Linked DNA regions of Sporichthya polymorpha DSM 43042. The protein of the gene in region 1 interacts with the protein of each later gene in a pairwise test. Links are inferred from orthologs where the notes say so. Each region holds a gene or a part of one and is shown in the gene's direction. Other genes may lie near its edges.

Region 1 (2,855 bases):
TCTGCTCGGCCGCGCGGGCGAGGTCGAGGCCACCGTCGCGCGCGAGGGCCTGGAGTTCGGGCTCCGCGGGCGCCTGGGTGCGGTCGGCGGGCAGGTGCTCGCGATCCAGGGTCTCGGTGGGCTGTACGAGGAACTGTTCCTGCCGCTGATCGGCGAGCACCAGGCGCACAACGCGGCCTGCGCCCTCGCCACCGTCGAGGCGTTCCTCGGTGGGGGCCGCGGGGAGCTCGACGTCGACGTCCTGCGTACCGGCTTCGCCGCCGTCCGCTCGCCGGGTCGGCTGGAGGTCGTCCGCCGCTCGCCGACGATCGTCCTCGACGCGGCGCACAACCCGCACGGCGCGGAGGCGACCGCCGCCGCGGTCGGCACCGACTTCGGCTTCACCCGGCTGATCGGCGTCCTCGGCGTCCTGTCCGACAAGGACGCCCGCGGGATCCTCGCCGCGTTCGAGCCCGTGCTCGCCGAGGTCGTCATCACCAACGTCCCCGGCCCGCGGTCGATGGACGCCGACGCGCTGGCCGCCCAGGCCGTCGAGATCTTCGGCGAGGACCGGGTCGAGGTCGTCCCGCGCCTCGACGACGCGATCGAGGCCGCGGTGGCGCTGGCCGAGGACGGCGCCGACGACCTCGGAGGGCTCGGCGTCCTCGTCACCGGGTCGGTCGTGCTCGCCGGGGCGGCGCGGCACCTGCTGCAGGGCACACCCGCGCGGGATCAGGCGTGAGCGGCGAGTACGAACCTCGTGGCCTGACCGAGGCCTCGCGGATCAAGATGACCCGCCGGCTGTGCTCGGTGGTGCTGATCTTCGAGGGGCTGGTCGTGTTCTTCGGGGCGCTGGTCGCCTCGCGCATGTCCGACGACGTGTCCTCCGGCACGGCGCTCGCGGTCGGGGGCGGGCTCGCACTCGGGTGCGTGCTCGCGACCGGGCTGCTGCGCTCGCCCGCGGGGATCCCGGTCGGCTGGGCGATGCAGGTGCTCGTCCTGCTCACTGCGATCGTGGTGCCCGTGATGGTGATCCTCGGCCTGATCTTCGGCGGGCTCTGGATCGCCGCCCTCCGGATCGGGCGGATGGTCGCCGAGGGTTACCCGGGTGGCGGCGGATAGGCTCGCCGCGTTCCGCGCACTGTCGAATCGCACTTGCCTAGGAGTTCCGCGTGTCCGAGAAGACCCTCGTCCTCGTCAAGCCGGACGGCGTGCGCCGCGGCCTGGTGGGCCAGATCCTGTCCCGCTTTGAGGCCAAGGGCTTCACGATCGAGGCGATGAAGCTCCAGACCGTCGACAAGCAGCTCGCCGACCAGCACTACGCCGAGCACGTCGAGAAGGGCTGGTACCCCGAGCTCCGCGAGTTCATCACCTCGGGCCCGCTGGTCGCCCTGATCCTCTCCGGCGACGAGGCGATCACCGTCGTCCGCGGCATCGTCGGCGCCACCGACGGCCGCAAGGCCGCCCCGGGCACCGTCCGCGGCGACTTCTCGCTCTCCAACCAGGAGAACCTGATCCACGCCTCCGACAGCGCCGAGTCCGCCGCCCGCGAGATCGCGCTCTGGTTCCCGGAGCTCTGAGGCACCGCTCCCCGCGCTTCCCTGCACTTCCCGACCGGCCGCTCGCTCCGAGCGGCCGGTCGTTTTTTGTGCCCGTATCGGGCCATAACGGGCGCCCGCCGGAAGCGTGGCTGTGAAGCGCCGCGCCGTCGCGCGTCGCTGCCGTGATCTTGACCTGCGCATGGCTATCGTCGCCTCACACGGGGTATAGCTTCACACCTGTCACACCCGTCACTCTCGCCCCGGAAGGCTCGTCTGATGACAACACTCGAGACACCGCCCACCGGGACGGGACTGGCCCCGGAACACAAGCTCGTCATCGACGACGCCCCGGAGGCGAAGGTCCCGGCCCCCCGGCCGGCCACCCCTGCGCGGAACCCGCTCGGCGGGTTCTCCATGGCCTCGCCGATGTCCAAGTTCGTCGGCCGCGACATCGGGGTCGACCTCGGCACCGCGAACACCCTCGTCTACGTCCGTGGCCGCGGCATCGTGCTCAACGAGCCGTCCGTCGTCGCCATCAACACGATGACGGGCGCGGTCGTGGCCGTCGGCTCCGAGGCCAAGCAGATGATCGGCCGCACCCCGGCGCACGTCGTGGCCGTCCGGCCGCTGCGCGACGGTGTGATCGCGGACTTCGAGATCACCGAGCGGATGCTCCGCTACTTCATCCAGAAGGTGCACCGCCGCCGCTACTTCGCGAAGCCGCGCGTCGTCGTGTGCGTGCCCTCGGGCATCACCGGCGTCGAGCGCCGCGCGGTCATCGAGGCCGCCAGCCAGGCCGGGGCCCGCCAGGTCCACATCGTCGAGGAGCCGATGGCGGCCGCGATCGGTGCCGCGCTCCCGGTGGCCGAGGCGACCGGCAGCATGGTCGTCGACATCGGCGGGGGCACCACCGAGGTCGCGATCATCTCCCTCGGCGGCATCGTGAACGCCCAGTCGATCCGCACCGCCGGTGACGAGTTCGACGAGGCGATCATCAACCACGTCAAGAAGGTCTACTCGCTGATGCTCGGGGAGCGGTCGGCCGAGGAGATCAAGATGACGCTCGCCGCGGCGGTTCCGCTGGCGAACCCGGAGGTCGCCGAGATCCGTGGGCGTGACCTCGTGACCGGCCTGCCGAAGACGATCGTCGTCTCGTCGGAGGACGTCCGCGACGCGATCGCCGAGCCCGTGCAGGCGATCATCGACGCCGTCCGCAACACGCTCGACTCGTGCCCGCCCGAGCTCGCCGCCGACATCATGGAGCGCGGCATCATGCTCACCGGCGGCGGCGCGCTCCTGCGCGGTCTGGACCAGCGACTGTCGGACGAGACCGGG
Region 2 (5,332 bases), 4.6 Mb from region 1 along the record:
CTTCGGCACGCCCTCGCCGCGGAGCAGCCCGACGACGGTCGGCGACACGAGCACCCGGCCCGTCGCGGTTGCCTGACGGACCGTCACGTCCTTCGCGGAGACGTCGACCATGCGGGCCTCGCCCTTGGCGTCGACGTGCGTCAGGCCCTGCTCAGAGGGTGCTGTACTCATGCGGGGGCTCCGAACCGAAGGATGTTGACCTGTTCGCCGGCCTTGACCTCGGTCACGTCCTCGGGCACGACGATGAAGCAGTTCGACTGCGCGAGGCCCGCGAGCAGGTGCGAGCCCGGGCCGCCGACCGGCCGGACCTCGGGCAGCCCGTAAGCGCCGGAGGGGACGACCCAGCCGCGCAGAAACTGCGTCTTGCCGGCGGGCGAGGTGAGGTCGACCGAGAGCGTCGCCTGCGTCATCGGCCGCCGCTCGGGCGTCAGGCCGCGCAGCCGGCGGATCGCCGGGCGCACGAACACCTCGAACGAGACGTACGAGGAGACCGGATTGCCGGGGAGGGTGAAGATCGGCGTCCCGGTGCCGAAGCGGCCGTCGCCGCCGATGAACCCGAAGCCCTGCGGCTTGCCGGGGTTCATCTTGATGCCCTCGAAGTCGACGGTGCCGAGCTGCGAGAGCACGCCCTTGACCACGTCGTACGCGCCGGCGCTCACGCCGCCCGAGGTGATGATCAGGTCGGCGCGGGTGGTCTGCTCCTCGATCGTGGCGAGGACGGCGTCCTCGTCGTCGTGGACCATCCCGACGCGGTACGCGACGGCGCCGGCCTCGCGCGCGGCGGCGGCGAGCATGTAGCTGTTCGACTCGTAGATCTGCCCCGGGCCGAGGGGGTTGCCCGCCTCGACGAGCTCACTGCCGGTGGAGATGACGACGACGCGCGGCCGCGGATGTACCTCGACGCGGCCGACGCCGATCGCGGCGAGCAGCCCGACCTGCGCGGACCCGAGTTCGGTGCCGGCGGCGAGCAGCGCCTGCCCGATCGCGACGTCGCTGCCACGGACGCGGATGAACTGGCCCTCCCCCGGCTCGGCCTGGATCGAGACGCGGGTGGTGCCGCGGTCGGTCTGCTCGACGGGGACGATCGCCTCGGCGCCCTCGGGCACCGGGGCGCCGGTCATGATCCGGGCGCAGGTGCCCGGCTTGATCACCTTGCTCGAGACGGCGCCGGCGGCGATGTCGTCGATGACGTCGAGCTCGGCCGGGAACTCGGGCGAGGCGCCGGTGACGTCGGCCATCCGGACGGCGTAGCCGTCCATCGCCGAGTTGTCCCACGGCGGGAGGTCGAGCGGAGCGTGGACGTCGTTCGCCAACAGGCACCCGTGCGCCTCGGTGAGCGGGACGTCGAGCACCGGCATCGGCGTCAGCTGACCCAGGACGTGGACGAGGTACTCCTCGACGGACCTCACGGCGCGATCTCCCCCGTCCCGAGTTCCTTGGCGACGAAGTCGGCGAGCCAGGAGCGGAACTCCGGCCCGAGGTCCTCGCGCTCGCAGGCGAGGCGGACGATCGTGCGCAGGTAGTCCTGCCGGTCGCCGGTGTCGTAGCGGCGGCCGCGGAACACGACCGCGTGCACGGGCCCGCCGCCGTCCCCGTGCGCGAGCGAGCGGAGCGCGTCGGTGATCTGGATCTCGCCGCCCCGGCCCGGCGGGGTCCGGCGCAGGACGTCGAAGACGGCCGGCTCGATGACGTAGCGGCCGATGATCGCGAGGTTGCTCGGAGCCTCCTCGCGCGGCGGCTTCTCGACCAGGTCGGTGACGCGGACGAGGTCCTCGGAGTCGGTCGGCTCAATCGCGGCGCAGCCGTAGAGGTGGATCTGCTCGGGCGCGACCTCCATCAGCGCGATGACGCTGCCCCCGTAGCGGGTCTGCGCGTCGATCATGCGCGTGAGGAGCGGGTCGCGGGGGTCGATGAGGTCGTCGCCGAGGAGCACCGCGAACGGCTCGTCGCCGACGTGCTCGGCCGCGCAGAGGATCGCGTGCCCGAGCCCCTTCGGCTCGCCCTGGCGGACGTAGTGCATGGTCGCGAGGTCGTTGGAGGCCTGGACCTTCGCCAGCGTGGCCTCGTCCCCCTTCTCCGCGAGCTTGGTCTCGAGCTCGTAGTTGCGGTCGAAGTGGTCCTCGAGGGCCCGCTTGCTCCGCCCGGTGATCATGAGGACGTCACGCAGGCCGGCGGAGACCGCCTCCTCGACGACGTACTCGATCGCGGGCTTGTCGACGACCGGAAGCATCTCCTTCGGGGTCGCCTTGGTCGCGGGGAGGAACCGCGTGCCCAGGCCGGCGGCCGGGATGACGGCCTTGGTCATGCGGGCCGGGGTCATGCGGGAGGTCATGCCCGCAGGCTACCGAGCAGGACCGGCATGACGCGGGTGCCGCTCGTACGGAAGGATTTGATCGGCGCCCGGAGCGGCCCGGGGGACGGAGGCGAGATGGCGGTTGGCGGTGCAACCGGGTCTCAAGATGACGTGGATGCCGCCAAATCCGCCCTGCGCGCCCGGATCCTCGCCGACCGTCGCGCCCTCGACCCCGCGGCCCTCACGGCGGCGGCCGACACGATCCGCGACCACGCCCTGACCGCCCTCGCCGCGCTTCCGGTGCAGGTCAGCGGACCGGCGCGCACCGTCGCCCTCTACGTCTCGACCGGCACCGAGCCCGGGACCCGGCCCCTGCTGGAGGCCCTGCGAACCGCCGGCACGCGCGTCCTGCTCCCGGCTCTGCGGGCCGACCTCGACCTGGACTGGGGCGCCTACGCCGGCCCGGACGCCCTCGTCCCCGGCCCGCGGGGCACCGTCGAGCCGGCCGGGCCGAACACCGCCGCCCTCGCCGAGGCGGACGTCGTCCTCGTCCCCGGCCTCGCCGCCGACCGGGCCGGGCACCGACTCGGTCGCGGCGGCGGCTCCTACGACCGCGCGCTGCGCGCCGCGCACCCGGCGGCGCGGGTCGCCGTCGTCCTGCACGCCGGGGAGCTGCTCGAGTCCGTGCCGGCCGCGGCGCACGATGCGCCCGTCGACGCCGTCCTCACCCCCGCGGGCTGGACCCGCGTCGGCGCGACCGGGGAGGCGCCGTGATCCTCGGCGCCGGCGGCGGGGGCGAGGGCGCCCTGACCCTGGACGAACTCAACATCGGCCTGCTCCTCGGGTCGTCGGTGCTAATCGTGGCGATCGTCGCGATCCGGCTCGCGAGCCGGACGTCGCTGCCGAGCCTCCTGCTCTACCTCGGCCTGGGCGTCCTGCTCGGGCAGGACGTCATCGGCATCGAGTTCAGCGACGACGTCCTCACCCGGACCCTCGGCTACGCCGCCCTCGTGATCATCCTGGCCGAGGGCGGCATCACGACGAACTGGTCGACCATGCGGCCGGTCGTGCCGGCCGCCGCGTTGCTGGCGACGATCGGCGTCGGCGTGTCCGTGATGATCACCGGGACGGCCGCGCACTACCTGCTCGACCTGAACTGGCAGGTCTCGTTCCTGCTCGCCGCGATCGTGTCCTCGACCGACGCGGCGGCGGTCTTCTCCGTGCTGCGCCTGCTGACCGTGCGCCCGAAACTCGTGGGCCTGCTCGAGGCCGAGTCCGGGTTCAACGACGCCCCGGTCGTCATCCTCACCGTGGCGCTGTCGACGACCGACGCGTTCGGGGCGGGCGATTTGCCCAGCCTGCTCGGGCTGCTGGTCTACGAGCTCAGCGTCGGCCTCGTCGTCGGGGTCGTCGTCGGGTTCGTCGGCGCGGCGGGCGTGCGCCGGCTCGCCCTGCCCTCCTCGGGTCTGTACCCGATCGCGGTGCTCGCGCTGGCGGTGCTCGCCTACAGCGGGGCCTCGATGATCCACGCCAGCGGCTTCCTCGCGGTCTACATCGCGGCCGTGATCCTCGGGAACTCGCGGTTGCCGCACCGGCCCGCGACGCGCGGCTTCGTCGAGGGTCTCGCCTGGCTGGCGCAGATCGGGCTGTTCGTCCTGCTCGGCCTGCTGGTCTCCCCCGACGAACTCGGCTCGGACGTGCTGCCCGCGATCGCGGTCGGGTTCGTGCTGCTGTTCGTCGCCCGGCCGGCCGCGGTGTTCGCCTCGACGGTCTGGTTCCGGATGCCGTGGGCGGAACAGGCCTTCCTGTCCTGGGCCGGCCTGCGCGGGGCGGTGCCGATCGTCATCGCGACGATCCCGGTCGTCGAGGGCGTGCCGGACAACGAGCGGCTGTTCAACATCGTCTTCGTCCTCGCCGTCATCTACACCCTGCTGCAGGGGCCGACGCTGCCGCTGGCTGCCCGGCGGCTCGGGGTGGTGGCCGAGGCCGAACCCGTCGACCTGGACCTGGAGGCCGCGCCGCTCGAGCGCCTGGGCGCCCAGGTCCTCCAGATGCGGGTGCCGCCGGAGTCGAAGATGCACGGCGTCGAGGTGTTCGAGCTCCGGCTGCCGCAGGGGGCGAGCGTGTCGCTCATCGTGCGGGGCGGCCAGTCGCTGGTCCCGGGCGGGACGACCCGGATCCAGCGGGGCGACGAGCTGCTCGTCGTCACCCCGACGGCGATCCGCCGAGCCACCGAGGAGCGCCTGCGGGCGGTGAGTGAGCACGGTCGCCTGGCCGGCTGGGTGGACCAGAACCGCCCCTAGCGTGCACAATTAGCAGTCTCAGCCGGAGAGTGCCAGGAGGAACGTCGGTGCCGACCTACCAGTACGCGTGCACGGAGTGCGGGCACGAGTTCGAGGCCGTGCAGAAGTTCAGCGACAGCGCCCTGACCGAGTGCCCGAACTGCACCGGCAAGCTCCGCAAGGTCTTCTCCGCGGTGGGCGTCGTCTTCAAGGGCTCGGGCTTCTACCGGACCGACTCCCGCTCCTCGAACGGCTCGTCCTCGTCCTCGTCGACGTCGTCGTCGAGCTCCTCGGACAGCTCGTCCAGCTCGTCCAGCTCGTCCAGCGACTCCACGAGCTCGTCCGCGGCCGGCTCGTCGTCCCCGAAGAGCGAGTCCGCGGCCTGACCCTGGCTCGTCGGCCTGTGGACAACTCGGGGGTCTGACCTCCGGGCGGGGCTAATCTCCTCGCCCATGACCGACACGAGCATTCCCTCCGACGTCCGCGCCGACATCGGCGTCATCGGCGGGTCGGGGCTGTACGAGTTCCTCGACGAAGCCGTTGCCGTCGACGTCTCGACCCCGTACGGGCCGCCGAGCGACCCGCTCGTCATCGGCGAGATCGCGGGACGCCGGGTGGCCTTCCTGCCCCGGCACGGCGCGGACCACCGGTGGCTCCCGCACCGCATTCCCTACCGGGCGAACCTCTGGGCGCTGCGGGCGGTCGGGGTGCGGCAGGTGCTGGCACCGGCGGCGGTGGGGTCGCTGACGCACGAGCT

The links. Proteins that work in one complex are often made in the same cells at the same time.
Region 2: the proteins of ndk (region 1) and SPOPO_RS27435 interact in binary tests that used the Escherichia coli proteins (3 or more experiments, as listed by UniProt). The link is inferred for Sporichthya polymorpha DSM 43042 from one-to-one orthologs.

The regions. Positions count from the first base shown.
Region 1 is NZ_KB913029.1:5,240,621-5,243,475, reverse strand. It holds ndk (nucleoside-diphosphate kinase), read left to right. Parts: upstream 1-1,151; coding sequence 1,152-1,559; downstream 1,560-2,855. Other genes in the region: SPOPO_RS0125255 (rod shape-determining protein), read left to right, coding at 1,935-2,855; SPOPO_RS0125265 (DUF4233 domain-containing protein), read left to right, coding at 718-1,101; SPOPO_RS0125270 (bifunctional folylpolyglutamate synthase/dihydrofolate synthase), read left to right, coding at 1-721. UniProt on the Escherichia coli protein: Major role in the synthesis of nucleoside triphosphates other than ATP. The ATP gamma phosphate is transferred to the NDP beta phosphate via a ping-pong mechanism, using a phosphorylated active-site intermediate.
Region 2 is NZ_KB913029.1:617,383-622,714, forward strand. What follows is about bases 1,513-4,265. They hold SPOPO_RS27435 (5-formyltetrahydrofolate cyclo-ligase), read left to right. Parts: upstream 1,513-2,464; coding sequence 2,465-3,067; downstream 3,068-4,265. Other genes in these bases: galU (UTP--glucose-1-phosphate uridylyltransferase GalU), read right to left, coding at 1,513-2,332; SPOPO_RS0103080 (potassium/proton antiporter), read left to right, coding at 3,064-4,265. Outside these bases: cyclic pyranopterin monophosphate synthase MoaC, read right to left, coding at 1-171; molybdotransferase-like divisome protein Glp, read right to left, coding at 168-1,409; more of galU, read right to left, coding at 1,406-1,512; more of SPOPO_RS0103080, read left to right, coding at 4,266-4,596; SPOPO_RS33530 (FmdB family zinc ribbon protein), read left to right, coding at 4,644-4,961; SPOPO_RS0103095 (S-methyl-5'-thioadenosine phosphorylase), read left to right, coding at 5,028-5,332. UniProt on the Escherichia coli protein: Involved in the removal of 5-formyltetrahydrofolate.